Linked DNA regions of Accumulibacter sp.. The protein of the gene in region 2 interacts with the protein of the main gene of each other region in a pairwise test. Links are inferred from orthologs where the notes say so. Each region holds a gene or a part of one and is shown on either strand. Other genes may lie near its edges. The genes, in order: dnaE and dnaQ.

Region 1 (14,243 bases), 430 kb from region 2 along the record:
ATAGCTGATGCGGACCATGTACACGCGCACCTCGAGACCGAACATCTGGCCGGCAAAGGCCATCGAACAGCCCCACTGTCCGGCACCGGTCTCCGTGGTGATGCGCCGGATTCCCGCCTGCTGGTTGTAGTAAGCCTGCGGTACGGCGGTGTTGGGCTTGTGCGACCCGGCAGGGGAGACGCCTTCATACTTGTAGAAGATCCGCGCCGGCGTCTGCAGCACTTCCTCGAGCCGGCGGGCACGGATCAATGGCGACGGTCGCCAGAGGCGATAGATCTGCCGCACCGGCTCGGGGATCGGAATCCAGCGTTCGGCCGACATCTCCTGCTCGAGGATCGCCATCGGAAAGATCATCCCCATCTGCTCCGGCGACACCGGGCTGCCATCCGCAGCCAGTGGCGGTGCTGGCTGCGTTGGCATGTCGGCGACGACGTTGTACCAGTGGGTGGGGATTTCGGATTGATCGAGCGTGATGCGAAGCGATTCCACAAGGCCTCCCTGTTCTGTTTCGTGTCCGGTCCCCGAGTATACCCCGGGAACCAGCCGCTAATCACCGCTGACGGCGTGGTCGGCAGGGCTGCCGGTGGCCTGGTCAGCCGGGATGCCTCGCTGCAGTTCGCGCTGCACGAGCTGGCTCGGTGCGAAAGCGGCAATCAGCTGCCCGCAGGCTTGGCGGGCTGCGCTGCTGTTGTCCTGGCTGAAGTTGCAGACGTACAGGTCGAGCGTCACTGCCGCCGACTCCGGCCAGGTGTGCACCGCCAGGTGCGACTCGGCCAGGACGACCGCGCCCGTGGCGCCGGCCGGGTCGCTGTCGCTGCCGAACTGGTGGAAGACCTCGGCGAGTGGCGTCAGACCCGGCAACGAACAGACTGCGAGGCAAAGTTCGCGCAGGGCGCCGGCGTCATCGAGCAGTTGCCGGTCGCAGCGGCATCCGTAGAGTTCGGCAGTCAGGTGCAGGCCATGCATCGTCAGTCCCGGGACCGCCGGCAGGTGCGGCGCCGACTGGCGCGCTTGCCGCCAGCCGCCGTTGGTCAGCCTTTCGGCACGTAGTTGGTGCTGGTTCCGCTGACCCGGCCGTCGCTGTCGAAATGGACGTTGAAATACCATTCCATGCCGGAATCCACCTTCGTCTTCCAGTCCCAGATCGTCTCCCGCTTGAGCGGAAAATAGGTTTCGTGAGCCGGACGAGCGAGAAGACGTCGTACTTGGTCCTGCGTCATGCCGACGCGGACCCTGGCGAAGTTCTCCTCGGTCAGCACCTGCTGCACCTCGCGCAGCACGTCGTCCGGGCCGATGAGCACGAGGTAGTTGACCAGCCCTTGCGGTGTGCGCGGATACTCCCAGACGCGCGAGCCATCGGCCTCCCGCCATTCCAGCGTCGGCTGGCCCATCACGTCCTTCACCTCGCCGGCAGTCGTGCGGCCGGGGCGCAGCCGATCCAGCCGGTCGGCGTCACAGGCGGCAAGGGCGGCGACCAGCATGGTGCCACCAAAGATGCTGGCCGAGGCGATCCTGAACATGCCGGATGCTCCAAGTCTGGTTGCTGCAAGTAGAGGGATCAGTTGCGCAGTATAGACGATGACTCACCGGCAATGCTGCCCTTGGTTGCCTGTCGGCGCTGCGGCAAAGGCTCCCACGACGTGGGGGCAGGATGTGGTCGCCGTTTCGGAGCAGAGCTCTCGGGTGGTGCGGAGTTACTTCTGCCGCTTGGAAGTGCGTACCGGACAGGGCCGCAGATCGCATTGGCAAGGGTTCGATCTTGACTATACTGGGACTGACGGTCCGTCCCGTCCCGCAAACTCTCTGGAAAGGAGCAGATGATGTCGAGAGCAGCATCCCCTTCATCGTGGCGGCGCTTCGCGGCACCGCTGCTGGCGACGATCGCCACTTCGGCCTGTTACGTGGTGCCGGTCGTGGGACCCGATGGTGGCGTCTATTACCATCATTACCCGCTACCGCCGCCGGGAACTCCCTTGCCGGCAGGTGCCCCGCCGCTCCCCGGGCAGCCGATGACGCGACCACAGGCGACGGGCGTTGCGGCGCAGGCGACGCTTCCGGTCCGGCTTTACCCGGCCAATGAAAGGGCGACGCGGAGTGGCGTCATCAGCGGGTCGGTCACCAACATGATGACCGGGAAGGGCCGTTTCCTGGTCGAGTACGAGGGACAGGTTCTGAGCGGTGAAGCGACGCGCATCGTGGAGGATGAAAAGCGCGGCGTCGCCAGTGCCTACAGCCCGGGCGGCATGTTCATGTCGTGCGAATACCAGTTGACGACGCCGTATCAGGGAGCGGGGACCTGCACGTTTTCCAACGGTGCGAAGTATCAGATGCACATCGGCGGTTGAGCGCAGACAGCGTGATTGACGGGCAGCGATCCCCGCCCGTCAGTCCTTGGCAAAGCGACGGTACTGCACGGCTTCGGCGACGTGCCGGGGCTCGATCGTGTGCTGCCCTGCCAGATCGGCGATCGTCCGCGCCACCTTGAGCAGGCGGTGAAAGGCCCGTGCGGAGAGCTCGAAGCGAGTGATCGCCTGCTTCAGCAGCGCTGCCGCGGCCGCCTGCGGCTGGCAATGCTGGTCGATCTCGCGCTCGCTGAGGCGGGCATTCGGTTTCCCTTGGCGCTCGATCTGTCGCGTGCGGGCTGCCGTTACCCGTGCACGCACGGCAGCCGAAGCTTCACCGTCGCGCGCTTGCTGCAGGACTTCGGCCGCTACGGCCGGCACCTCGACCTGCAGGTCGATGCGGTCGAGCAGCGGACCGGAGAGCTTGCTGCGGTAACGCAGGATCTGATCCGGCGTGCAGCGGCAGCGGCCGCGCGCATCACCGTGGTAACCGCAGGGGCATGGATTCATTGCCGCGACCAGCTGGAACTGCGCCGGGAACTCGGCCTGGCGCGCGGCGCGCGAGATGTGGATGCGTCCGGAATCGAGCGGCTCGCGCAGCGCTTCGAGAACCCGCCGGTCGAACTCCGGCAGCTCGTCGAGGAAGAGGACGCCCTGGTGCGCCAGCGAGATCTCGCCCGGACGCGGCACGCTGCCACCGCCGACCAGCGCTGCCGACGACGCAGTGTGGTGCGGCGCGCGATAAGGGTGGTGGCGAAAGAGCTGTGGCCGGAAGAGGCCCGCGAGCGACAGCACGGCGGCCGATTCGAGCGCCGCCGGCAGGGTCATCGGCGGCAGCAGGCCGGGCAGACGGCTGGCGAGCATCGATTTCCCGCTTCCCGGCGGGCCGGCGAAGAGGATCGAATGTCCGCCGGCGGCGGCGATCTCCAGTCCGCGTTTGGCTTGCGTCTGGCCGCGCACGTCGGCGAGGTCAGGGTACCCGTCGTCGCCGTCGCCGCCGTCGACGGTCGCCGCACAGGCCGACAGGGCCGCCTGCCCGGTCAGGTGGGCGCAGACCTCGAGCAGGCTGGCTGCCGCCAGGATCGGTATCCGGCCCGCCAGCGCCGCCTCACGGGCGCTGCTCGCCGGCAGCACGAAGCTGCGGTTGTTGTCGCCCATCGCCAGGACCATCGCCAGCGCGCCGCGCACCGGCCGCAGTTCGCCCGAAAGCGAGAGCTCGCCGGCGAACTCGTGCTGCGCCAGCAGCCGCGACGGGAGCTGGCCGGATGCGGCGAGGATGCCGAGCGCGATCGGCAGGTCGAAGCGGCCGGATTCCTTCGGCAGGTCGGCCGGCGCGAGGTTGACGGTGATGCGTTTGCGCGGGAACTCGAAACCCGAGTTCTGCAGCGCCGCACGCACCCGGTCGCGTGCCTCCTTGACTTCGGTGTCCGGCAGCCCGACGAGCGTCAGGTTGGGCAGGCCGCTGGCCAGATGCACCTCGACCGCAACCTGCGGTGCGGCCAGGCCGTCGAGACCGCGGCTGTGGACGATGGCGAGAGACACTGGCTGGCGTGGCGCTGGCCCGACGACGGACGCGCTGCAGCGTCGCACGACGCGCCGGCACGTCGCCGCGCGGTTCTCAGTCGGGCTGGGCGGGCGGATTCTCCAGGCGCTCGATGCGTGCCTCGAGCGCCTTCAGTTTCTCGCGCGTGCGTTGCAGCACCTGCGCCTGGATGTCGAACTCCTCGCGACTGACCAGGTCGAGCTTGGCGAAGACGCTGGCGAGGAGCGCGCGCGCGTTCCGTTCGATGTCGGCCGCCGGGCTGGCGGCGATGATGCTGCCAAGGCGTTGGCCGACTTCTTCGAGGATCCTGGGGTCGAGCATGGTATTCACCATTGGAGCAAGGAGTGACAGGGTGAGCCGAGTGTAACACGGGGACGCTGGATTCCAGGACATGCACCACGATGGTGCCCCATGGCGACAAACTGTCCTAGGGCAGTGCGCCAGATCCGCGCCCGGTCCCGCGGCATGACTGCAAGCAACGGAAACTTCAACGGAATTTATTCTGGCACGGTTTCTGCTTTGAGACTTCCGGGATGATTTTTCGAGGTTCTGACCATGAAGACAAGTCTTTCATTCTCGCTACTCGCAGCCACTGTGTCGGCGTCCGTGATGGCACAGACGCCGGACCCGGGACAGGCGGACGCAGCCCCCGTGGCTGCCAGCAGTCCGCATAGTTTCAGCGGCAACCTGGGGTTGTTCAGTAGTTACCGGTTCCGTGGTATCGACCAGACGTTCGGCAAACCTGCCGTGCAGGGTGGTTTCGACTACGCGCATGCCAGTGGTTTCTATCTCGGCAACTGGAACTCGAACGTGAACTCTGGCGCCGGTTTCCCTGATGGCAACCTGGAAATGGACTTCTACGGCGGCTACAAGACATCCGTCGGCGACTTCGGCATCGATCTGGGCGCGATCTACTACTACTATCCGGGTTCGGAAGCGAGGGTTCTCGGTACGGGCGCCAGTTCCGGAGCGGTGAACAACAAGGAACTGTACCTTGGCGTTTCGTGGAAGTTCGTTTCGCTGAAGTACTTCTACTCAATCGACGATTACTTCTCGCTGCGCGGAGTCGACCAGGCCGGTGCGGCGACCGGCAAGAACACGCACGGCAGCCAGTACTTCGACCTCTCTGCAAACTATGACCTTGGGGACGGCTGGGGAGTCAACGGCCATGTCGGCAGGCTGAACCTGAAGAACGTCCATAACGGCAACTACACGGATTGGAAGCTCGGTGTGACCAAGGATCTCAATGGCTGGCTGTTGGCCCTGTCCTACATCGGCACCAATGCAGCGGGTGATTGTTCGGGAGCCTCGAGTTACCAGCCGTATTGCTTCACCAACTCGATGTCCGACGACGGCGGCGTGCTTGATGTGGGCTCCCGCACCAAGGATGCTGGTCGTGGCATCGCTGTCGTCTCCGTCAGCCGCAGCTTCTAGCCGATCTTACCGTCAACGATTCATTGGGGGCCACAGGACCTCCCCGAACCTGGAGAGCAACATGAAACTGGTAACTGCCATCATCAAGCCGTTCAAGCTTGACGAAGTACGAGAAGCGCTGTCGGCGATCGGCGTACAGGGAATCACCGTCACCGAGGTCAAGGGCTTCGGGCGCCAGAAGGGGCACACCGAACTGTATCGCGGTGCCGAGTACGTCGTGGACTTCCTGCCCAAGGTGAAGGTCGAAGCGGCGATCAGCGACGCACTCCTCGAGCAGGTGATCGAGGCGATCGAGAAGTCGGCCAGTACCGGCAAGATCGGCGACGGCAAGATTTTCATCTCGGCAATCGAGGACGTCATTCGCATCCGCACCGGCGAAACCGGTGAGGATGCCCTGTAAGGAGTAGATCATGAAGCGCTTATTTGCAGTTCTGGCCCTGCTCGGAGTGGTCGCTGTCGCTACCCCCGCGTGGGCTGAAGACAAGCCGGCCGCAGCGCCCGCGGCAACTTCGACGACCGCTGCGACGCCCGAGGCCGCGGCCGCCAACGAAGCCGGTGCCGCAGCCGCGACTCCGGCACCCGTTGCCAACAAGGGCGACAACGCCTGGGTGATGACCAGTGCGGCGCTCGTCATCCTGATGTCCATCCCCGGTCTGGCGCTGTTCTACGGCGGCCTCGTGCGCAGCAAGAACATGCTGTCGGTGCTGATGCAGGTCTTCGTCACCTTCTCGCTGATCAGCGTGCTGTGGGTCGTCTACGGCTATTCGCTGGCGTTCACCGAGGGTGGCGGGTTCTTCGGCGTGTTCGACAAGCTGTTCCTGAAGGGCGTCACCGTCGACTCGGTCGCCGCGACCTTCTCCAAGGGCGTGGTGATCTCCGAACTCGCTTACGTCGTCTTTCAGGGCGCCTTCGCGGCGATCACCTGCGGCCTGATCGTCGGTGCCTTCGCTGAGCGGGCGAAGTTCGCCGCCATCCTGGTATTCATGGTGCTTTGGTTCTCGCTTTCCTACGTGCCGATGGCGCACATGGTCTGGTACTGGGCCGGTCCGGACGTCTATGTCGACGCCGCAGCCGGCGAGGCCGCCACGAAGACTGCCGGGTTCCTCTTCCAGAAGGGTGCGCTCGACTTCGCCGGTGGTACGGTCGTCCACATCAACGCGGCGATCGCCGGTCTCATCGGCGCCATCGTCATCGGCAAGCGGATCGGCTACGGTCGTGAGTCGATGGCGCCGCACAGCCTGACCTTCACGATGATCGGCGCCTCGCTGCTCTGGTTCGGCTGGTTCGGCTTCAACGCCGGCTCTGCGCTCGAGGCGAGCGGTGGTGCTGCTCTGGCGATGGTCAATACCTGGGTCGCAACCGCCTGTGCGGCAATGTCCTGGATGCTGGCGGAATGGATGCTGAAGGGCAAGCCGTCAATGCTCGGTGCCGCTTCGGGTGCGGTTGCCGGTCTGGTCGCGATCACCCCGGCGGCAGGATTCGTCGGCGTAATGGGTGCCATCTGCATCGGCCTTCTCGCCGGCGTCATCTGCCTCTGGGGCGTCAATGGACTGAAGCGCCTGCTGGGTGCCGATGATTCGCTCGACGTCTTCGGTGTCCATGGCGTCGGCGGTATCCTTGGCGCGATCCTGACCGGCGTCTTTGCCGACCCGTCGCTCGGTGGTACCGGCGTCTATGACTACGTCGCGAACAAGGTTGGCGACTACGACATGACGGCCCAGTTGATCAGCCAGTTGTGGGGTGTCGGCACCGTCATCGTCTGGTCCGGCGTCGTTTCGCTGGTGGCGTTCAAATTGGTGGACATGGTGATCGGTCTGCGCGTACCGGAAGAAGAAGAGCGCGAAGGTCTCGACATCACGTCGCATGGCGAATCCGCCTACCACTACTGATCCGAATACCTGCAGGTCTCTCCCCCTTCGGGGCGCTCTCGTGGCGCCCCGTTTTTTTTTGTGCGCCCAGCATGGGCGCACTCTTGCGGGTGCAAGTCCCGCCGTAAGTTGATCACAGCGAACGAAGCGAAGCGCAACTGCCTGAGGGCGACCGATGGTGGGAAGGAAGCGTGGAGCGAAACTGCGAGCCGATGAACAAGAACCGGATAGAAGGCGCTGCCGAGCAGGGCGAGCGGGCCAGAGACCGCGAAGCTCTCGTGATCAAGGCGAAGTGGCGTAGATTCGGCGGCTGTGCAGGGAAGGAGTGCGTTCTTACCTGGGGAGCTCTCGCCTCATGGCTGAAAGGCCGACGGAGACAAGCCGGAGCGAGAAGTCAGCAGAGGCCATAGTAGCCGCCGGTAGTGGGCGAAGGGTCGAACGAGTAGGAGGGCCGACGGCCATGTTGCTTGGAAGTGCAATGCATCAGAAGCTCGGGCAACCGGGGCGCAAGGCGGGAGGGCGAGGTGAAGCCAAGCCCGAAGCGTTGCGTGATGAAGCACGGCCGGCGCGACAGGGACTCGAAGGTTCAGGGCGAGATGACCTGCTCACGCAGGCGCTCGCGAGCGCGAACATGGTAATGGCGTGGAAACGCGTCAAAGCCAATCGCGGCAGTGCTGGGGTGGATGGACGGACGATTGCCGAGACGGCGGCGTACCTGAGAACGCACTGGCCGGGGATTCGGGAGGCATTACTGAACGGCAGTTACCGGCCTGAGCCGGTGCGGCGCGTACAGATTCCGAAGACCGGTGGCGGGATGCGGGAATTGGGGATTCCGACGGTGACGGATCGGCTGATCCAGCAAGCCCTGCTGCAGGTCTTGCAGCCGATGATTGATCCGACGTTCTCCGAATACAGCTTCGGCTTCCGACCGGGACGCCGTGCGCACGACGCCGTGCTCACGGCGCGGCGCTACGTGCAGGACGGTTACCGGATGGTGGTCGATGTCGATTTGGAGAAGTTCTTCGACCGGGTCAATCACGACATTCTGATGGAACGGTTATCGAGGCGAATCGACGACAAGGCCGTGCTGCGGCTGATTCGTCGTTACCTTGTGGCCGGCATCATGGATGGCGGCGTGGTCATGCAGCGGTACGAGGGGACGCCGCAAGGCGGCCCGCTGTCGCCGCTGCTGGCCAATGTGCTGCTCGACGAGGTGGATCGTGCGCTGGAAACGCGTGGTCATCGTTTCGTTCGCTATGCCGACGACTGCAATGTATATGTGCGCAGTCGGCAGGCCGGTGAGCGGGTACTCAATGGGCTGCGCCGACTCTATGAGCAACTTCACCTGAAGGTGAATGAAGCCAAGACGGCGGTTGCACCGGCATCTGGTCGCAAGTTTCTGAGCTTTAGCTTCTGGTATGGTCCAGGTGGCCAAGTGAAATGCCGGGTTGCCGACAAGGCAAAAGAAACCTACAAGCAACGCATCCGACAACTGACGCGTCGCTCGGGCGGGCGTAGCCTGCCGGAGGTAGTGGAACGGCTCCGGACTTACATGCCGGGCTGGAAGGGATACTTTCAGCTTGCGCAGACGCCGAAAGTGTTCCGCGAACTCGACGAGTGGTTGCGTCACCGGTTGCGTGCTCTGCAACTCAAGCACTGGCGTCGGGGTACGACGATGTATCGGGAATTGCTGGCGTTGGGTGCTTCTAAGCCGGATGCCCATCGGATCGCCGCAAACAGCCGTCGATGGTGGCGTAACAGCTGCTTCGCGCTGAATCGTGTGATGCCGATCGCTTACTTCGACCGACTCGGCGTGCCGCGTCTCTCATAACCTCAACTACTTGAACCGCCCGGTGCGGACCCGCATGCCGGGTGGTGTGGCAGGGGAACGGTCAGGTAATCTGACCGCCCCTATGCCGATCTGGCCTTCGATCGTCGCCGTCTGCGGTGGCCGTCGCATCGCCAGTCAGCACCGTCGGCGCGTGCGCCAGTGTCGTCTGGCGCGACCCGGGTGGCGACAGCATATGGACCGCGGCGCAGCACGTCCAGCGGCTTGGACGAAGCCGTCACGCAGAGGAAACGGCGGCGCTGGAGAAGACGTCGCGCGGGCAGCAGTGCGCCGGAAGGTTCCGCTCCCATACTGCCGAGGTTGCCGCTGCTCGGGTGAGGCCAGAGCGCTGCCGGCAAGGGGGCGCGCTGGGCTCCGGATGTTCAATCGGTGAGCCAACCGGCAGCGACCGGCGGCCGCGGCCCGCGGCAAGCGTTCACTGCAGGTTGTGTGCCGAGAGCAGGACTGCCTTGCCGCCCAGGAAGCCGACGCGGATGCCGCGCTCCGGGTTGCCCCAGACGCAGTGGCGCAGACCGAGCATTTCGTCACAGCTGGCCGGATCACCGACGATCTCCCGGACCTCCTCGTAGGACTGGCCGATGCGCAGGCGATTGAACTGGTCCAGGCTGACTTTCGGCCCGCACGCGAGGAGTAGTACGGTCAGTGTGGCGAGGGTGACGTTCCCGTGCGGCGGCCTGCGGCTGCTGCTCACCGGCGTTCTCCCGGCCGGCCGCGGCCGGTCGTCTCAGGCGTAGTCCACGCGCACGTTGTCGCTGCTCAGCCAGTCGCGCAATGCTTGCAACAGGCCGTCTTCGAGCCGCACCCGGCTGCTGTCGCCGAGGACCAACTCGCAGCGTGCCTCGGCATTGTGGTAGCTCAGGCGGATCGGGCACTCGCCGGGGGTATAGGGCGCCAGCAGGCTGCGCAGACGCTGCACGGCCTGGCGCGCGTTGCTGCCGCCGGCGTGGCCATTGAGCGACAGGTGCAGTTGGCGAGCGAAGCGGCCACGCGCTTCGGCAAGCGTCAGCAGGCGCTCGGCGACGACCTTCACGCGCCCCTCGCCGGCGAAGTCGTCGCGCTGGATCCGCCCCTCGACGACGAGCACCTCGTCCTCCCGGATCTTGGCGCGTCCGCTGTCCAGCAACTCGCTGAACACCGACACCTCGAGCGAGGCGCTGCCGTCGTCGAGCTGGATGAACGCCATCTTGCCGCGCGCCGTGATCTTGCTGCGCACGGCGACGACCAGTCCGGCGAGGAGCTGGCTTTCCTTGCGCGCCTCGAGCGCCGTCAGCGGCCGGCGGACGAAGTGCGCGATCTCGCCCTGCACGGCGCGGAAGGGGTGGCCGGAAAAGTAGAAGCCGAGCGCCAGCTTCTCCTCGTTGAGCTGCTGGCGTTCGTCCCAGCGTGGCGCCTCGACGTACGGCGGCCCTTGCTCGCCGGCCGCGTCGCCGGCGTTGTCGAGGAGGTCGAAGAGGCTGACCTGCATGGCGTTGCGTTCGGCCTGCTCGGCGGCGTCGATGGCGATGCCGACCGAGGCGAGCAGGCGCGCGCGATGGCTGTCGAGGGCGTCGAAGGCGCCGGCGCGGACCAGCGCTTCGATCGTCCGGCGGTTGACCAGTCGCTTGTCGACGCGTTGGCAGAAGTCGAAGAGATCCTTGAATGGGCCGTTGGCGGTGCGGGCGCGGATGATCGCCGTCACCGCCTGTTCGCCGGTGCCCTTGACGGCGCCGAGGCCGTAGCGGACGGTCTGGCGATCGACCGGGGTGAAGCGGTGTTCGGATGCGTTGACGTCCGGGCCGAGGATCGTCAGTCCGTTGGCGATCGCGTCATCGTGGAAGGTCTTGACGGTATCGGTGAGGTCCATTTCGGACGACAGCGTCGCCGCCATGAAGGCGGCGCAGTGGTGCGCCTTGAGCCAGGCGGTGTGGTAGGTGACGACGGCATAGGCGGCGGTGTGCGACTTGTTGAAGCCGTACTCGGCGAACTTCTCCATCAGGTCGAAGAGCTGCATCGCGAGCTTCTCGTCGTAGCCCTTCCTGCGCGCGCCTTCGCGCATCAGGTCACGGTGCAGCGCCATCTCCTCGGCCTTCTTCTTGCCCATCGCCCGGCGCAGCAGGTCGGCGGCGCCGAGCGTGTAGCCGCCGATGATCTGCGCGATCTGCATCACCTGTTCCTGATAGACGATGACGCCGTAGGTCGGTTCGAGACAGGCCTTGAGGTCGTCGATGTAGTAATCGATCCTCTGCTGCCCCTTCTTGCGCAGGATGAAGTCGTCGACCATGCCGGAGCCGAGCGGGCCGGGGCGATAGAGCGCGAGGACGGCGATGATGTCCTCGAAGCGATCCGGCGCCAGCTTGCGGACGAGCTTCTTCATGCCATCGGATTCGACCTGGAAGATCGCCGTCGTGTTGCCGTCCTTGAGAACCTGGTAGGCCTTCGGGTCGTCGAAGGCCAGCGTCGCGAGGTCGGGGCGTTCGCCACTCAGTCTTTCGACGTACTGCAACGCCAGCTCGATGATCGTCAGGTTGCGCAGCCCGAGGAAGTCGAACTTGACCAGCCCGATCTTCTCGACATCGTCCTTGTCGAACTGCGACACCACCGAACCGCCGCCATCGGCCGAGTACACCGGACAGAAGTCGCTCAGCTTGCCGGGGGCGATGAGGACGCCACCGGCGTGCATGCCGACATTGCGCGTCAGGTCCTCGAGGCGGCCGGCGAGGTCGAAGAGCTGCCGGACTTCTTCCTCGCTGTCGAGCCGGGCCTGCAATTGCGGCTCGGCGGCGATCGCCTTGGCCAGCGAGAGCGGCCTGTTGGTTTCGACCGGGATCAGCTTCGACAACTGATCACAGAAGTTGTACGGCAGGTCGAGTACGCGGCCGACGTCGCGAATCACCGCCTTCGACGACATGGTGCCGAAGGTCACTATCTGCGCCACCGCCGCGCTGCCGTACTTCTGGCGGACGTACTCGATGACGCGCCAGCGGTTGTCCTGGCAGAAATCGATGTCGAAGTCGGGCATCGACACCCGCTCGGGGTTGAGGAAGCGCTCGAAGAGCAGCGCGTAGCGCAGCGGATCGAGGTCGGTGATGCCGAGTGCGTAGGCAACCACCGAGCCGGCGCCCGAGCCGCGTCCCGGACCGACCGGACAACCGTTGCGCTTTGCCCAGTTGATGAAGTCGGCAACGATCAGGAAGTAGCCCGGGAATCCCATCTGGACGATGGTGTCGGTCTCGAGCTGCAGGCGGGCGTCGTACTGCGGGCGTTCCGCCTGGCGCGCCGCGCTGTTGGGGAACAGTTGCTGCAAGCGCCGCTCGAGCCCGGCCTCGGCCTCCCGGCGCAGGTAGTCGGCGAGTGTCGTGCCCGGAGGCGTCGGGAAATCCGGCAGGTAGCTCTTGCCGAGGGTGAGCTGCAGGTTGCAGCGCTTGGCGATCTCGACCGAGTTGGCGAGCGCCGCGGGGTGGTCGGCAAACAGTTCGACCATCTCCTCGCTGCTCTTGAAATACTGTTCCTCGCTGTACGGGCGCGGGCGGCGTGCGTCACCGAGCATGTAGCCTTCGGCGATGCAGACGCGCGCCTCGTGCGCGTTGAAGTCCTCGCGTTCGAGAAACTGGATCGGGTGGGTGGCGACCAGCGGCAGCCCGAGTTCCGCCGCGAGGTCGGCGGTTGCCGCAACCAGCGACTCCGCCTGCGGCATCCCGGGGCGCTGCACTTCGAGGTAGAAGGCGTCGCCGAACAGCTCGTGCCACTGCCGGGCGCGCTGCGCCGCCTGGTCGAGGTTGCCTTGCAGGAGGGCTTCGCCGACATCGCCGCTGGCGGCGCCGGAGAGCGCGATCAGTCCGTCGACGCCGACCTCGCGCAGCATCCGGCGGCTGACCTCGGCCCGGCCGCGGACGCGCGGTGTCAGGTAGGCGCGCGACAGCAACTCGCAGAGTTGCTGGTAGCCACGCGGCGAGCGGCAGAGCACGAGCAGGCGATGCGGCCGATCGGCATCGGTTTCGTTGGCAATGAACAGGTCGCAGCCGAACAGCGGCTTGATCCCCTTGCTGCGTGCGGCCGAGTGGAACTTGACGAGGGCAAAGACGTTGGCCAGGTCGGTCAGTGCCAGGGCCGGCATGCCGCAGGCGGCGGCGCGGGCGACGGCTGCGTCCAGGCGGACGATGCCGTCGGTGATCGAGTATTCGCTGTGCAGGCGAAGGTGGATGTACGGCGTCTCGGACATGGGCGCATTCTACCCCGGGCGCTCGGCAGAAGACGCCCTGCGCTGGGGGCTGCGACCAACTGCGGGGTGGCCATCGTCTCCCGGCGCGCGGCCGGCCGCGGCCCCGGAGCGATCCGGGGCCGGGCCTCAGCTATTATCGACCCAGTCGATGATCGGCTGCCACTGCTCGAGGTCCTTTGCCGCGCGTGATGCCGACAGGTCGAACATGGTCATGCCGTGCATCGTCGTCTGGACGTAGAGCTGCGTCGTGCGCAGATGGGTCAGCACCGGCAGATCGTAGCGGGCGAGAAAGCGTTCGAGCTCGGCGGCGGCACGGGTGCGTGGATCGACGCGCATGCCGACCACGGCAACGAAGGCCTGTTCGTTGCGCACCGCCTTTTCCGCCAGCAGCACGTCGAGAAAGTGGCGGGTGGCGAGGATGTCGAAGAGCGAAGGCTGTACCGGCACCAGAACCCTGTTGACCTGCTTGATGACCGTGTCGAGTGCCTTGCCGTGGAGACCGGCGGGCGTGTCGAGAATGACGTGCGTCGTTCCTTTCGGCGGCTTGGCCGTCTTGCCGGGCTCGATCTCCCAACTGCGAATGCTGGGCAGCAGCGATGGTCGCAGTTGCAGCCACTCGCGCGACGACTGCTGGCGATCGACGTCGCCGAGCATCACGCGATGACCCCTGCGTGCGAGATGGCCGGCAAGATTGATCGCCAGCGTCGATTTGCCCGAACCCCCCTTTGGATTGGCAATCAGAAAGGATTTCATCGCTTGTCGTCTCCGTTCTCGTTCTTGTGGTTCCTGGCGGCGAGCTTGCCAAGCTCGTTGCGCACCAGGTTGATGTGCTCGCGCAAAGTGTAAAGCAGATCGCTGAAGGCGAGCGGAATCTTGAGTCTGCTCGCCGTCTCCTCGATCGTTTGCAACTGGTGCGCGTACTCGACGTGTCGCGCCGGGTCGTCATTCCGGCGCAGCTCGTTCTCGAGCAACTTGAGGTCGCCGTAACAGCGGACGATCTTCGAACGGA
Region 2 (14,438 bases):
AGTGGGACGAGATCATCGAGATCGAGATCACGCTCGCGCCGGGAAACCGTGAGTCCGATCGCAACTCGGACCGGCCCGGCGAGCGGCAGCCCGACAGGCGGCAGGGGGCGCACGGTCCCGGTCGTCGGCCCGAGCAACGCAAGCCAGCAGCCAAACCGCCGGCACCAAGGCAGGAGCCCAAGCCACAGGGGCCGCGGCCGGAACCTGCGGGCGACGTGCCCGGCGAGCCGCGCGCGGCGGATTCGCGGCCACCGCGGCGGCACATGCGGCGGCCCCGGCGCCCAACGGAGACGCCCGGCGAGAGCTGAGCTGCCCTGCCCGCTGCTGTCGTCCCGGGTCTTGGTCCGCTGCCGCATTGCCAGCGTCGCTTCGGCCGTCATCATCGCCCACTGCCCCTGAGCGGTTGCCGGGCAAGCGGCTCCGGGTCGCGCAGCAGCAGCGTCGGCGGTGCAAAGGGTGCGAGACGTTCGAGAAAATCGAGCATTTCCAGCGCCGGCGCGTTGCGGAAGAAGGCCGCCATCGGCGTCTCCATCCAGATTCGGTCGGCGTGTGCCCACACCTCGTGCGGCGTATCGCCGATGCCGTCGTCGTCGAGGTCGAATCCCAGGTAGCTGTCCCAGTAGTTCCCCCACCACTGATTGGCATCGTCGCTGTCGCCGGCGCCGACGAGCGCCGGCCAGAGATTGTGCTCGAAGCGGTTGCGCAGGACCAGGTGACCGCCGCGTTCGCCGTAGAAGCTGATGCCGGTGATGTTGTGCGCGATGCGATTGTCGATCACCGCCATGCGGTTGATCGCGTGCCGCGGCGAGTCCGACAGGATGCCGACCGCGCAATGGATGATCTCGTTGTCGTGCAGCAGCGTCGTGCCGCTCTCCTTGAGCGCGACGCCGGCGCCGCTGGCGTCGATGGCGTGCAGGATCTGGTTGCGGCGGATGACCAGCCCATCCGAGTTGAGCGCGGTGATCCCGGACGAGTTGTCGCGCAGATGGTTGGCCTCGATCAGTGTGCGGTGGGCGAAGAGCAGGTTCATTGCACGGCGGCTGTCGTGGACGCTGTTGCCGACGAAGCGGTTGCGCAGCGAGTTGCTGACCGTGATGTCGCGAACGCCGCGCAGCTCGTTGCGCTCGATGCGGTTGCCCATGCTGTACCAGAGCCGGATCCCGTCGCCGCGATCCGCCGGCGCCAGCGCCAGCGAGCGGATGCGGTTGCCGACGATGCGGTTGTCGTTGGCCTGTTGCAGGGTGATGCCGAACAGCACTTCATCGATCCGGTTGTCCTCGATCAGGTTGTGCTGTCCGTCCTCGACCAGCACACCGGAGTCGATGCGGTCGTGCGAGTCGCCGGAGTTCCTGAGATGCAGCCGGCGGAGGACGACGCCGCTGGCGCGCACCGTCACCACCGTTCCCTTGCCGCCACCGTCGATGGTGATTTCTTCGCGGCCGTCGATCAGGATCGGGCGGCTGATCAACACCGGACCGGAGTAGGTCCCGGCCGGCAGCTGCAGGATGCCGCCACTCGGTGTGGCGTCGATCCAGGGCTGCAGCGATGGCGCCGGGGCGTCGCTGCCCGTCCCTTCGGCGGTGGCGAGGACGAGGCCAAACAGGATTCCGAGGCTGGCGGCGGCGAATGCCGCCGGCAACCGGGCCGGTCGCCTCAGGCGGCCGACTCGCGATGCAGCCACAGGCACCTGCCCTTGCTCGCCTGCTCGATCGCTGCCAGCAGCTTCTCGTGCTCGGCGAGTTCTTCCGGGCTGGCGCGCCGGACCAGTTGCGTGCGCGCTGCACCGACGGCAGCGGGACGGTGACCGGTCTCGCTCCGCTGCGCCGGCTCGTCGGCCAGATCGATGATCAGGCTCTCCTGCCCACGGGTCATCGCCAGATAGACTTCGGCCAGGATCTCGGCGTCGAGCAGGGCCCCGTGCAGCGTGCGCCGTGAGTTGTCCACCGCATAGCGTTCGCAGAGCGCGTTCAGGTTGTTCTTCTTGCCCGGGTGCAGTTCCTTGGCCATGCGCAAGGTGTCGCAGACGCCATGGCAGACGGTCTCGACTGGCGCCATGTCGAGCAGGGCGAGTTCGGCGTTGAGGAAGCCGAGGTCGAAAGCGGCGTTGTGGATGACCAGTTCGGCGCCGCGAATGAAGTCGAGAAAGTCGCCGGCGATGTCGGCGAAGCGGGGCTTGTCGAGAAGGAATTCGCGACTGATGCCGTGCACCGACAGCGCGCCGGCGTCGATTTCGCGGTCCGGGTTCAGGTAGACGTGGAAGTGCTGTTGCGTCAGGCGGCGGTTGCGCATCTCGACGCCGCCGATCTCGATGATGCGATGCCCCAGCTTGTGCTCGAGGCCGGTCGTTTCGGTATCCAGGAAGATCATTCGCATCGCTGCTCTTTCCGCACCGTGTGCTAACGGGGAGCGCGGCTCTGCCGCAACTCATCCATGCCGCGATTCGCCAGCGCGTCGGCACGTTCATTGCCGGCGTTTCCCGCATGTCCGCGGACCCAGCACCACTTGACCCGATGCTGCCCGGCCAGCTCTGCGAGCCGCTGCCAAAGGTCGGCATTCTTCACTGGCTGCCGGTCCGCGGTGCGCCAGCCGTTGCGCTGCCAGTTGCGGATCCACTCGGTGATGCCTTTCTGCAGGTACTGTGAATCGCTGTGCAGATGCACGGTCGCTGGTCGGCGGAGCGCCTCGAGTGCGCGAATCGCGGCCGTCAGCTCCATGCGGTTGTTGGTCGTCGCCGCTTCACCGCCCCAGAGTTCCTTCGCGTGTTCGCCGCTTTGCAGCACGACGCCCCAGCCGCCTCGACCAGGGTTGCCGCGGCAGCCACCGTCGGCGTAGATCGTCACGATGGCCTCCTCACTCATGCCGGTTTGCCCTCTTCTTGCTCACGGCCGACAGGGCCTTCGGCGCTGATCGCTGCCGCTTCCAGCTGGGCAGGATCAGCCGCATGCCATGGACGCGCTTGATTGCGCGCAGCAGATAGACGCCACCGGCAAAGCTCCACCAGCGATTGCCGGCAGCTTCGATGAACTGCCAGCGGCGCAGCCAGCGCTCGCTCGAGCAGGGCGGTGCGTAGCAGCCGAAGCTGCCACGTTCGACCTCGAATCCCAGCAGTTGCAGCCAGTCGCGCAGGCGCCCCGGTGAGAGGTAGTCGCCATTCCAGGGAGTCCCGGCCGGGCAGTTCGGCAGCTTGCGCCGCAGGCCCCAGGCCGAGAACGGGTTGAAGCCGGTGATGATCGCTTCGCCTTCCGGAATCAGGATGCGCTCGACCTCGCGCAGGATCTGGTGCGGGTCGTCGTGGAACTCGAGGACATGCGCCATGACCACCAGATCGATGCTGTGGGCGGCAAACGGCAGCTGCCGCAGGTCGCAAAGGACGTCGACCAGGCCCGACTCGCCGGTCACCTGGCGCAAAGGGATACGGTTCTGCGCCAGCAACCGGATCTCCGGCAAGCCGATCTGGATGGCGTTGTAGCCGAAGAGATCGGCCACCGCGGCATCGATGCTGGCCCGTTCCCAAGCCATGACGTAGCGCCCTTGCGGGCTTTGCAGCCAGTCGCCGAAAACAGGAATTGACATTTTCTGCAGTTCTTCCAAAATTCAGCGATGTTTGACGTCATCCGTATCCCAGCCTTCAAGGATAACTACATCTGGTTGCTGCGCAAAGGCGCTGCGGCAACGGTGGTCGATCCAGGCGACGCACGCCCGGTGCTCGAGGTCCTCGAGCGCGAGCGGCTGACTCTCGCCAGCATCCTCGTCACGCACCACCATGCCGACCACCAGGGCGGCGTTGCCGAGTTGCTGGCACACCATCGTGCCGAGGTATTCGGGCCGGCAGCAGAAGCGATCGGCGGCATCAACCGGCCGTTGCGCGGTGGTGAGACGATCCAACCGGCCGGCTGTGACAGCAGCTTCGCCGTCCTCGCCGTGCCCGGGCATACGTTGGGTCACCTCGCATATTATGGCGCAGGCTGCCTGTTCTGTGGCGACACACTGTTCGCCGGTGGCTGTGGTCGGCTTTTCGAGGGAACGGCGGTACAGATGGCGGCCTCGCTGGCGTCCCTCGCGGCTTTGCCGGACGAGACCGTCGTCTACTGCGCGCACGAGTATACGCAGGCCAACCTGTGCTTTGCGCTCGCCGTCGAGCCGGGAAATCGCTACCTGCAGGTTCGCGCGGCGGAGGTCGCCGCGGCGCGTGCCAGTGGTCAGGCGACGGTGCCCTCGACGATCGCCTGCGAGAAGGCCAGCAACCCCTTCCTGCGCTGCGCCGAGCCGGAGGTCGTGGCCGCTGCGCAGCGTCACGGAGCTGCTGCGGCCGACGCAGTGGCGGTCTTCGCCGCGCTGCGCGAGTGGAAGAACGGCTTCTGAGGATTCGCAGCCGGCGGATCGTGCGCACCGGACGAGCTTCGTTTCGGTGTCCCTGCCGGGCTCGGTGCGCCCGCTGTGAATCCATCTGTCGCGCGGCCGACCCGTGCTGTGGGCTGCCCACTCGGTTCCACCCACGAACCGAATCGACCTGTTCGCGACCTCTCAGGCGGCCGGATCGCGGTTGTCGGCCTGCCGCGCCGCGCGCCAGGCGCGATCGACAGTGTCGAGCACCTTGCCGGCATTGAAGGGCTTGACGACGAAGCCGCTGGCCCCGTTCTCGATCGATGAGCGGACATGGTCGACGCTCGGACTGCCGGCGAGCATGATGACGATGGTTTCGGGGTGTCGCGCCTTGATCGCCTGCAGCGCTTCGAGGCCATTCATCTCCGGCATCACCACGTCCATGCAGACGATCTTCGGCCGCAGGCGCTCGGTGAGTTCGAGTGCGGCGACGCCATTGCGTGCCTCGCCGATGACATCGTATTCGCTGTCACGCAGCATGCTGCGCAACAGGCTGCGCATCAGGTCGTTGTCGTCGACGATGAGGACGCTGGGACGTGACAGGGTGCTCATCCCGGCCGGCAACCTGGCGAGGACCGCGTGGCGGCGCGGCAGTGGCTGCTTCGTGCTAAATTGGCGCTTTCCCCAGTCAGCCCAGGGGCTGCCGTGATGACCGAAGACACCTCTCCCAACACCGCGACCGCCTCTCTGCGAATGAAGAAATACGGGCTGCGGATTGCGCTTGCCCTGCTGCTCATCGGTGTCCTCGGTTTCCTCGTCGTGCCGCCGCTGGTCAAGTGGCTGCTGGTGGATCAACTCGCCGCGGCACTGCACCGGCCGGTCAGCATCGAGAGTCTGAGGATAAACCCGTACAGCTTGTCCCTGCAAGTCGACGGCCTGGTGATCCAGGAAAAGGGCGGCGGCGACAAGGTGGCCGGTTTCGAGCAGTTGTTCGTCAACCTGGAGTCGAGTTCGCTCTTTCGTCTCGGGCCAGTGATCAGCGAACTGAAACTGGTTGGCCCCGAGTTGTCGCTGGTGCGCCTGCCTGACGGGCGGTTCAACGTCTCCGACCTGGTCGACGAGTTCATGGCCCGGCCCGCATCGACCGAGCCAACGCCGCGCTTTTCCGTGAACAACATCCAGATCACTGGTGGCAAGGTGGACTTCGACGACCGGATGCTCGGCGAGAAGCAGCAGCTCAGCGAGGTCAACGTGGCCTTGCCCTTCGTTTCCAGCCTGCCGAATTCGGTCGAGATCTTCGTCGAGCCGGCATTCTCGGCTTCGCTCAACGGCGCGCCGGTGGCGGTACAGGGCCGGAGCAAGCCCTTCTCGGCGACGCAGGAGAGCGAGCTGGCGGTCGACCTGCGCGAGGTGCAGCTCGCTCCCTACCTCGACTATCTGCCGTTGCGCCTGCCGATCCAGCTCGTTTCAGGCGCCGTCGACGGCGAGCTGAAGCTCGTCTTTCGCCGCGGCGAGGATGATCATCCGTCACTCGGCCTGTCGGGAAGTGCCACGCTGAGGGATCTCTCGGTCAAGGACACCGCCGGCGCGCCGCTGCTGTCGTTGAAGCAGTTGCACGTGGTGCTGTCCAGGATCGATCCGCTGCAGCGCGTCTTCGCCATCGAACGGGTGGCTCTGGAGGCACCCGAGATCCATGCGCGCGTCAGTCCGCAGGGGACGATCAACTGGATCGACTTCTTCAATCAGGAACTTGCCGCGCGTTCGCCGCCGGCAGCGGCAACCGTGACCGCGGCGGAGCAGCCGGCGGCGCCGGTGAGCTGGTCGCTGGGCGAAGGCAGGGTCAGTGGCGGTGCGCTGCGCTGGCTCGACGAATCGCACGGCAAGCCCTTCAACGCCAGCATCGAAGGCCTTGATCTCGGCATCCGCGATGTCGACGGCAAGGGCGCTTCGCCAGCGAAGTTCGAACTCGCGATGCGTTTTCAGGGAGAACCCTGGATCAAGGGGGGCACACTCGCGGTGACCGGTGGACAGCTCGATCTCGCCAAGCGGCGGGTCCTCATCGATCAGCTGACGTCGCGCGGAACGCAGTTGCTGCTGCGTCGCGCCGCGAACGGCAGCATCGATTTCGTGCAGCCGCCTGTCCTGCGCGCTGCCGCGGCTGCCCAGAAGGATCCGGGTGCCGCCTGGGAGATCACCATCGCCAGGAACCACGCCGAGGAGATCGGCCTGCGTTTCGAGGACGCCGCGGTGTCGCCACCGGTCACGCACACGGTCGACGGCCTGCGTTTCGACGGAGAGAATCTGTCCACGGTGGCCGGCAGCACCGCCCAGCTGAAGACCAGTTTCCGGCTCAATCGCAAGGGCGAGGTCGAGCTCGCCGGCAGTGTCCGGGCGCTGCCGCTCGACGCCGACCTCAAGCTGGCCGTGCGGACTCTCGAACTGCTGCCGCTGCAGCCCTACGTCACCGAGCACCTCAACGTCGAGCTCACGCGCGGTCTGCTGAGCGCCGACGGGGCACTGCAACTTCGCCAGACGGGCAGCGGCCGGCTCGACCCGGCTGCGCTTGCCGGCGGTTTCCGCGGCGAGCTGACGGTCGGCGACTTCCAGGCCGTCGACAAGATCAACTCGGCCGACCTCGTGAAATGGAAGTCGCTCCATCTCGGCACGATCGACCTGCGCCTGCAGCCCGCTTCGCTGGCGGTCGGCGAGGTGGCGTTGAGTGATTTCTTCGCCCGCGTGATCATCAGCCGCGAGGGCAAACTGAACCTGCTGCAGATCGTTCGCCAGGACGGACCAGCGCAGCCAGAGGCGGTGCCGGCCGCGCCGCCGGTGGTTGCCGGCGAGGGCAAGGCGGTGGCGCCGGTTGGCGGGGCAGCGAAGAAGCCGCGCATGCCGATCAACATCGCCAGGATCACGCTGCAGGGCGGTGATGTCCGCTTCAGCGACAACTTCATCAAGCCCAATTACTCGGCTCACCTGAGGAAGATCGGTGGCACGATCAGCGGTCTGTCGTCGGCGGCCGACAGTTCGGCGAAGCTCGACCTGCGCGGCAGTTACGACAACATCGCACCGCTGACCGTCAGCGGCCAGCTCAATCCGTTGTCGCCAGACCCACGCCTCGATCTGCAGGCGGACGTCAAGGGGATCGAGATGACCTCGCTGTCGCCGTACTCCGGCAAGTATGCCGGCTACGCGATCGAGAAAGGCAAGATGTCGCTGTTCGTCAAGTACAGGATCGAGAACCGGCAGCTAACGGCCGAGAACCGGGTGTTTCTCGATCAGCTCACCTTCGGCGAGCCGGTTGCCAGCCCGGATGCGACCAAGCTGCCGGTGACGCTCGCGGTCGCCCTGCTGAAGAACCGCAACGGCGAGATCGACATCAACCTGCCGATTTCGGGTTCGCTCGATGATCCGCAGTTCAGCATCGGTGGTCTCATCGTGCGTGTCATCGTCAATGTCCTCATGAAGGCGGTGACCTCGCCATTCGCACTGCTTGGGTCGATCTTCGGCGGTGGCGAGGAGCTGTCGACGATCGACTTCGCAGTCGGCGAGGCAAGGTTGACGGCCGAGGCAGAGAAGCGCCTCGACACGCTCGGCAAGGCGCTGATCGACCGGCCAGCCCTGAAGCTCGAGATCGAGGGGCGCGCCGATTTGCAGAGCGACCCCGAGGGATTGAAGCGCGATCGTCTGCAGAGCAAGGTGCGCGCGCTGAAACGCGAGGACCTGACGAAGAAGGGCATTGAAAGCGGCTCGCTGGAGAGCGTCGAGGTCGACGCCAAGGAGTATCCGGTGCTCCTTGAGCGCGTCTATCGAGCCGAGAAGTTTCCCAAGCCACGCAACCTCATCGGCATGGTCAAGGGTTTGCCGGTCGACGAGATGGAGAAACTGATCCTGGCCAATACCGTGGCCGATGAGGAGGAACTGCGCGATCTCGCCGACCGGCGCGCGAAGGCCGTACTCGATCGCCTGCTGGCGCGTGAGGTGTCGGCCGAGCGGCTGTTCCTGTTGCCGGTGAAGCTCGTCGCATCCGACGGCAAGGCCGATGTCGCTGCCCAGGCGCGCGAGAGCCGGGTCGCGTTGTCGCTCAAGTAGGCGCGGCGTTTCGCGTCCGACCGGCAGATGAGCGAAGGCATCCCGCAGGCCTTGCTGGCCATCGGCATTGCGCTTCTCCTGCTGCAGGTCGCCGTCCTCGCCCGTGCCGCGCACGCCCGCCAGACACTCGATGCCGGCCTGCGCGAGGTGCAGCGCTCGATCGCGCAGCTCGCGCGTGAGCTGCGCGATGAACTCGCGCGCGGACGGCAGGAGGCAGTGGCGGCTGCGCGTGGCGATCGCGAGGAGCAGGCGCTGGCGCTTGGCCGACTGTCGCAGGCGCTTGCCGGCGAACTCGGGCGGCTCGGCGAACTGCAGGCGCAGCAGCTCGAATCCTTCGCGCAACAGCTGTCGCGGCTGACCAACAGCAACGAGCAGCGCTTCGAAAGCCTGCGCCTGGCACTCGAGGCACGCCTGTCGTTGCTGCAGACCGACAACGCGCGCAAGCTCGAAGAAATCCGCCAGACCGTGGACGAAAAGCTGCACGCCACTCTCGAGCAGCGGCTGGGAGACTCATTCCGCCTGGTCAGCGACCGACTCGAGCAGGTGCACCGCGGGCTTGGCGAGATGCAGACACTGGCCACCGGCGTCGGTGATCTGAAGCGCGTCCTGAGCAACGTCAAGGCTCGTGGTACCTGGGGCGAGGTGCAGCTCGATGCGCTTCTCGACCAGCTGCTGACCGCCGACCAGTATGCGCGCAACGTGGCGACGCGACCCAACTGCAACGATCGCGTCGAATTCGCCATCCGTCTGCCGGGGGCCGACGAGCAGCGGCCGGTATGGCTGCCGATCGACGCCAAGTTTCCGCTCGAGGACTACCAGCGCCTGGTCGATGCGCAGGAACGGAGCGACGCGGCCGCGCTCGAGCTGGCGATGCGGGCGCTCGAGGGCCGCTTGCGGGAAGAGGCGCGAAAGATTCGCGAGAAGTACATCGAGCCACCGCACACCACCGACTTCGCCATTCTCTACCTGCCGACCGAAGGTCTCTACGCCGAGGTCCTGCGGCGTCCCGGTCTGGCCGATGGACTGCAGCGGGAGCTGCGCGTCTGTGTCGCCGGACCGACGACGCTGGCGGCGCTGCTCAACAGCCTGCAGATGGGCTTCCGAACGTTGGCGATCGAGCGTCGTTCGTCGGAGGTGTGGGCGGTCCTGGGTGCGGTGAAGACCGAGTTCGGCAGATTTGGCGAGGTTCTCGAGGCGACGCGCCGCAAGCTCGAGCAGGCGAGCAGGAGCATCGAGTCGGCTGGCGTGCGGACACGGCAGATCGAGCGCAAGCTGAAGGACGTCGAGGCGCTGCCAGTCGGCGAAGCGCAGCAGCGGCTCGCTGATCTCGCGCAGGTGACGGATGGCGATCCGCCGGAGGGAGGCGCTTGAGCAGGAAGGTCGGGCGTTTCGAGATCATTCGCGAACTCGGCCGCGGTGCGCAGAGCGTCGTCTATCTGGCGCGCGACCCCCATCTGCAGCGGCAGGTGGCGATCAAGACGCTGCATTTTGCCCGTCCGGATGCACAGCAGAACAGCCAGTTGCTGGCCGAGGCGCGGATGGTCAGCCAGTTGCGGCATCCGAACATCGTACCGATCTTCGAGGCGGCGGAAGAGCAGGGCGACCTGTATCTGGTTTTCCAGCTCGTCCCGGGCAGGAACCTGGCCGAGCACCTGCAGATCACCGGTGCCTTGCCGCCGGCGCGCGCGTTGCCGATCATGCTGGCGATCCTCGACGCGGTGGCCCATGCCCACGCGGCCGGCATCATTCATCGCGACCTGAAGCCGAGCAACATCCTGATCGACGACGATGCAGTGGTGCGGGTGATGGATTTCGGCATCGCGGCGCGTGCCGAGGCGCGGTCGACCGACGGTGGCCAACTGACGGGGACGCCGGCTTACATGGCGCCGGAGTACATTGCCGAGCGCCGCAGCAGTGAGCGCTCGGACATCTTCGCCGCTGGCCTGGTCCTCTACGAGTTGCTCGTCGGCTGCCGCGCGCTGGCCGGCAGTGACGTGCAGCAGGTGATGCGACGGCTCGTCGGCGAGGATATCCGCTTGCCCGCGGAGACGATCGGCCTGCTCGACGAGCGCCTCGTGCACCTGGTGCACCGGGCCCTCGAACGCGATCCGGCGAACCGCTACGAATCCGCCGCGCAGATGCGCGAGGCGCTCGACGAGCATCTGCATCCGTCGCCCATTGGCGAAGCCGGCGACGCGCGCCAGAGCACGATCGACTTCCTGTTGCGGCGCATGCGCCACAAGAGCGACTTTCCGGCGCTCTCGGAGTCGGTGAGTGCGATCAACCGGATCGCCACCGCCGAAAACCAGAGCGTGTCGCAGCTTGCCAACACGATCCTGAAGGACTTCTCGTTGACCAACAAGATCCTGCGCATGGTCAACTCCGCGTACTACCAGCAGGCGGGTGGCGGCAACATCAGCACCGTCTCGCGCGCCGTCGTCGTTCTTGGACTCGATGCCGTACGCAGCATGGCGATCACCGTGCTGCTTCTCGAGCACCTGCAGAACAAGGAGAACGCCGACCAACTCAAGGACGAGTTCCTGCGCGCCAATCTCGCCGGTGTTCTGGCGCGCGACATCGGCAGCAAGGTTGCCGGCCGCTCCGAGGGCGAGGAGGCGTTCATCTGCGCGATGTTCCACAATCTCGGGCGCTTGCTGAGCCAGTATTACTTTCCGGAGGAGAGCGCCGAGATTCGTCGTGTCCTGCTGCAGAGGAACTGCGCCGAAGACGCCGCGGCGCAGCAGGTGCTCGGTATCTCCTTCGCCGATCTGGGGATGGCCATCGCCCAGACCTGGGGTTTCCCGCGGCAGATCGTCACCAGCATGCGACGCCTCCCGCAAGGCAGCGTCCGGCGTCCTCTCGGCAGCGAAGACCGCTTCCGTGTCCTGGCCGCGCTGTCGAACGAGTTGTGCGGGGTCATCGCAGAACACCCCAGCGAGCAGCAGCCCAAGGAACTGCGGCGCATCGCCGGCCGCTTCGCCGAAGCGATTGCAGTCGACGAGCAGGACCTGCGGCAGGCCGTCGACCGGTCGCTCGAACAGGTGGCGGACTTCGCGCGCAGCATTCGCCTGAACCTGCAGCAGACGCGCGTAGGTCGCCAGCTCAAGGCCTGGGGCGCGTCACAGGCCAGCCTGGTCGCTCCGCCGCCGCCGGCTGACGACGGGCTGGGCGGCAGCGCCCTGCCTGAGCTTGCCGCAGTGCCGCCAGTGGCCGACCAGGCTCCCGAGGCAGTGGAGGCGGTTCTTGCCGGCATCGCCGGCAGCAACGACGGCGGTGCGCGGACAGCCACCCTGCTCGCCGGGATCCAGGACGTGAGCAACGCCCTGGTCAGCGATTTCCGGCTCAACGACGTCCTGCGCATCACCCTCGAGACGATGTACCGCGCCATGGGTTTCCGGCGGGTGATCCTGTGCGTGCGGGACCAGCGCAGCAATTCGATGCTCGGTCGCTTTGGTTTTGGTCCCGATGCGCTGGAGGTGGCAAAGCGCTTTCGCTTCTCCCTCGTCTTCTCGCCCGACATCTTCCATGCCGCGCTGGCCAATGGCGTCGACATCCTGATCAGCGACACCAACGACCCGAAGATCGCGGCGCGCATCCCGGACTGGTTTCGCAAGGCGGTGGCGGCCGAGACCTTCGTCGTCCTGCCTCTGTCCATCAAGCGCAGCCCGGTGGCGATGATCTACGCCGACCGGGCGCTGCCCGGTGAGATTCTCATTTCCGGACAGGAACTCTCTCTGCTGCGAACCCTGCGCAATCAGGCGGTGCTGGCGATCAAGCAGTCGGGCTGACCGATCTCCGGGGGCCGTCTGCCTGCTACCAGAGTTTCCACCACGGCTCCTTGCGCTCGAGGCCGCGGACGTAGTAGGCGCTGTTCGGGAAGTTGCGGCGCATGATGCGCTCGGCGTCGTCACGCAGATCGGTCAGGCCAAGGGCGTCGTAGGCCTTGACCATGATGAACAGCGCTTCTTCGGTGGCGGGTGCGTTCGGGTAGTTGAGGACCGCATACTGGGCGCGGTTGGCAGCGGCGAGATAGGCGGCGCGTTTCATGTAGTAGCGCGCGACATGCAGTTCGAGCGAGGCGAGGGCGTTGACCAGGTACTTCATGCGCAGGATCGCGTCGGGCGTGTACTTGCTGTCCGGAAAGCGGGTCACCAACTCGCGGAACGCGTCGAAGGACTCGCGTGCGCCCTTCGGGTCGCGTTCGGTCATGTCCTGGTTGCTGACGATGCCGAGCATCCCGAGGTCTTCGTTGAAGTTGATCAGGCCCTTCAGGTAGTAGACGTAGTCGACGTTCGGATGGTTTGGATGCAGCTTGATGAAACGGTCACAGGCGGCGATCGCCGATGCCGGTTCCTGGTCCTTCCAGTAGGCATAGGCAATGTCGATCTGCGCCTGCTGTGCGTAGCGGCCATAGGGATAGCGTGACTCAAGTTTTTCGAAGTACTTGACGGCACGTGCATACGCGCCTTCGTTGAGCGCCTCCTTGGCTTCGCTGTAGAGCTTGTTGGCTGACCAGCCGATCGTTTCGTCCTTGCTTTCCGGAAAGAGTCCGCAGCCGGCGAGCAACGAAGCGAGAAAGAGGGATGCGATAATCGCTAAACTACGCATGATGAAGAACCCAGAGAAGAAGAAGGCCGCGGCCGGAGCGCCGGAGCCGCGCGTGGGGCCGGGCGATTATAGCGCAAACCCCCGGACAGCCCTGAAGGTCCCGGCCGAGTGTGGCGGTCAGCGGCTCGACCAGATTCTGGCTCGGCTGTTGGCGCAGCATTCGCGCAGTCGCTTGCAGGGGTGGATCCGCGCCGGCAGGGTGGCCGTCGGTGGCACGCCCGTGCTGGAACCACGGCAGCGGCTCTGGGCGGGCGAAACGATCGAGCTGGCGGAGGCAGCGGACGAACGCGCCGAATCGTCTACGCCCGAGGACATCCCTCTGCAGGTGGTCCATGAGGACGAGAGCCTGTTGGTGATCGACAAGCCGGCCGGCCTGGTGGTGCATCCGGGTAACGGCAACTGGAGCGGCACGCTGCTGAATGCGCTGCTGCATCGCTGGCCGGAACTCGCCCGGCTGCCGCGGGCGGGTATCGTCCATCGCCTCGACAAGGACACCAGCGGCCTGCTGGTCGTCGCCAGGACCCTTGAAGCGCAGACCGATCTCGTCCGGCAGTTGCAGGCGCGCAGCGTGCGGCGGCACTATCAGGCGGTGGCGCGCGGGCGGGTCGAAGCGTCCGGTACCGTTGACGCACCGATCGGCCGCCATCCCACGCAGCGTACACGGATGGCGGTCGTCAGCACGGGCAAGGCGGCGCGTACGCACTACCGGGTGCTCGAGCGCTTCATCGACTGCTCGCTGATCGAGTGTGCGCTGGAGAGCGGACGAACGCATCAGATCCGGGTGCACATGACGGCCGCCGGTTATCCGCTGGTTGGTGACCCGACCTACGGCCGCGGTGTCAGCCGGCTGCCCAAGGGCCCGCCATTTTCCCGGCAGGCGCTGCACGCCTGTCGTCTGGCGCTGCGGCATCCGCTGCGCGGCGAAGCGATGCAGTGGCGATCGGACCTGCCGGCGGACATGGCGGAGTTGCTCGACCATCTGCGGCGGCAGGCGGCGCTGGCCGCCGACGAAGCGCCTGTCGATGACGGCGATGAGGCGACTTGGCAGGAAGCAGCGGCCGCGATCCTTGCGGACGATGACGACGAGTTCGAGGATGAGGATGAGGATCTGCTCGCGCCATAGGGGTGCCCTTGTCGCCAGCCGCTTGCCGCTGCGCGCTGCCGTTGCCGGCCGGCGATGAGCGGCGCCGGCTGGATCATTCCCGACTGGCCGGCGCCGGCGCCGGTACGCAGCCTGTTGACGACGCGCCACGACGGCGTCAGCCTGCCGCCCTACGGCAGCCTCAATCTCGCCGATCACGTCGGCGACGACCCGTTGGCGGTGGCCGCCAATCGGCGGCGGCTCGGCCAGCGGCTGCCGGCCCCGCCGTGCTGGTTGCAGCAAGTGCATGGCACGACGGTGGTCGACGCCGCGC

The links.
Region 1: the proteins of dnaQ (region 2) and dnaE interact in binary tests that used the Escherichia coli proteins (3 or more experiments, as listed by UniProt). The link is inferred for Accumulibacter sp. from one-to-one orthologs.

What each region holds. Positions count from the first base shown.
Region 1 is NZ_JAZKUG010000001.1:525,675-539,917, reverse strand. The notes cover bases 9,561-13,557. They hold dnaE (DNA polymerase III subunit alpha), read right to left. Parts: upstream 13,235-13,557; coding sequence 9,761-13,234; downstream 9,561-9,760. Other genes in these bases: V5B60_RS02405 (ParA family protein), read right to left, coding at 13,361-13,557; V5B60_RS02415 (hypothetical protein), read right to left, coding at 9,561-9,727. In the rest of the region: V5B60_RS02465 (TrpB-like pyridoxal phosphate-dependent enzyme), read right to left, coding at 1-489; speD (adenosylmethionine decarboxylase), read right to left, coding at 547-966; outer membrane protein assembly factor BamE domain-containing protein, read right to left, coding at 1,032-1,520; V5B60_RS02450 (hypothetical protein), read left to right, coding at 1,818-2,345; V5B60_RS02445 (YifB family Mg chelatase-like AAA ATPase), read right to left, coding at 2,385-3,884; V5B60_RS02440 (accessory factor UbiK family protein), read right to left, coding at 3,961-4,206; V5B60_RS02435 (TorF family putative porin), read left to right, coding at 4,441-5,319; glnK (P-II family nitrogen regulator), read left to right, coding at 5,381-5,719; V5B60_RS02425 (ammonium transporter), read left to right, coding at 5,730-7,208; ltrA (group II intron reverse transcriptase/maturase), read left to right, coding at 7,648-9,018; more of V5B60_RS02415, read right to left, coding at 9,452-9,560; more of V5B60_RS02405, read right to left, coding at 13,558-13,987; V5B60_RS02400 (TAXI family TRAP transporter solute-binding subunit), read right to left, coding at 13,984-14,243. UniProt on the Escherichia coli protein: DNA polymerase III is a complex, multichain enzyme responsible for most of the replicative synthesis in bacteria. This DNA polymerase also exhibits 3' to 5' exonuclease activity. The alpha chain is the DNA polymerase catalytic subunit.
Region 2 is NZ_JAZKUG010000001.1:88,585-103,022, reverse strand. Bases 514-3,488 are described here. They hold dnaQ (DNA polymerase III subunit epsilon), read right to left. Parts: upstream 2,374-3,488; coding sequence 1,654-2,373; downstream 514-1,653. Other genes in these bases: V5B60_RS00495 (class I SAM-dependent methyltransferase), read right to left, coding at 2,851-3,488; rnhA (ribonuclease HI), read right to left, coding at 2,397-2,858; nosD (nitrous oxide reductase family maturation protein NosD), read right to left, coding at 514-1,639. Also shown: V5B60_RS00515 (hypothetical protein), read right to left, coding at 1-113; more of nosD, read right to left, coding at 380-513; more of V5B60_RS00495, read right to left, coding at 3,489-3,573; gloB (hydroxyacylglutathione hydrolase), read left to right, coding at 3,601-4,362; V5B60_RS00485 (response regulator transcription factor), read right to left, coding at 4,525-4,935; V5B60_RS00480 (DUF748 domain-containing protein), read left to right, coding at 5,032-8,415; DNA recombination protein RmuC, read left to right, coding at 8,443-9,786; V5B60_RS00470 (protein kinase domain-containing protein), read left to right, coding at 9,783-12,203; V5B60_RS00465 (outer membrane protein assembly factor BamD), read right to left, coding at 12,229-13,023; 23S rRNA pseudouridine(1911/1915/1917) synthase RluD, read left to right, coding at 13,022-14,146; peptidoglycan editing factor PgeF, read left to right, coding at 14,201-14,438. UniProt on the Escherichia coli protein: DNA polymerase III is a complex, multichain enzyme responsible for most of the replicative synthesis in bacteria. The epsilon subunit contain the editing function and is a proofreading 3'-5' exonuclease.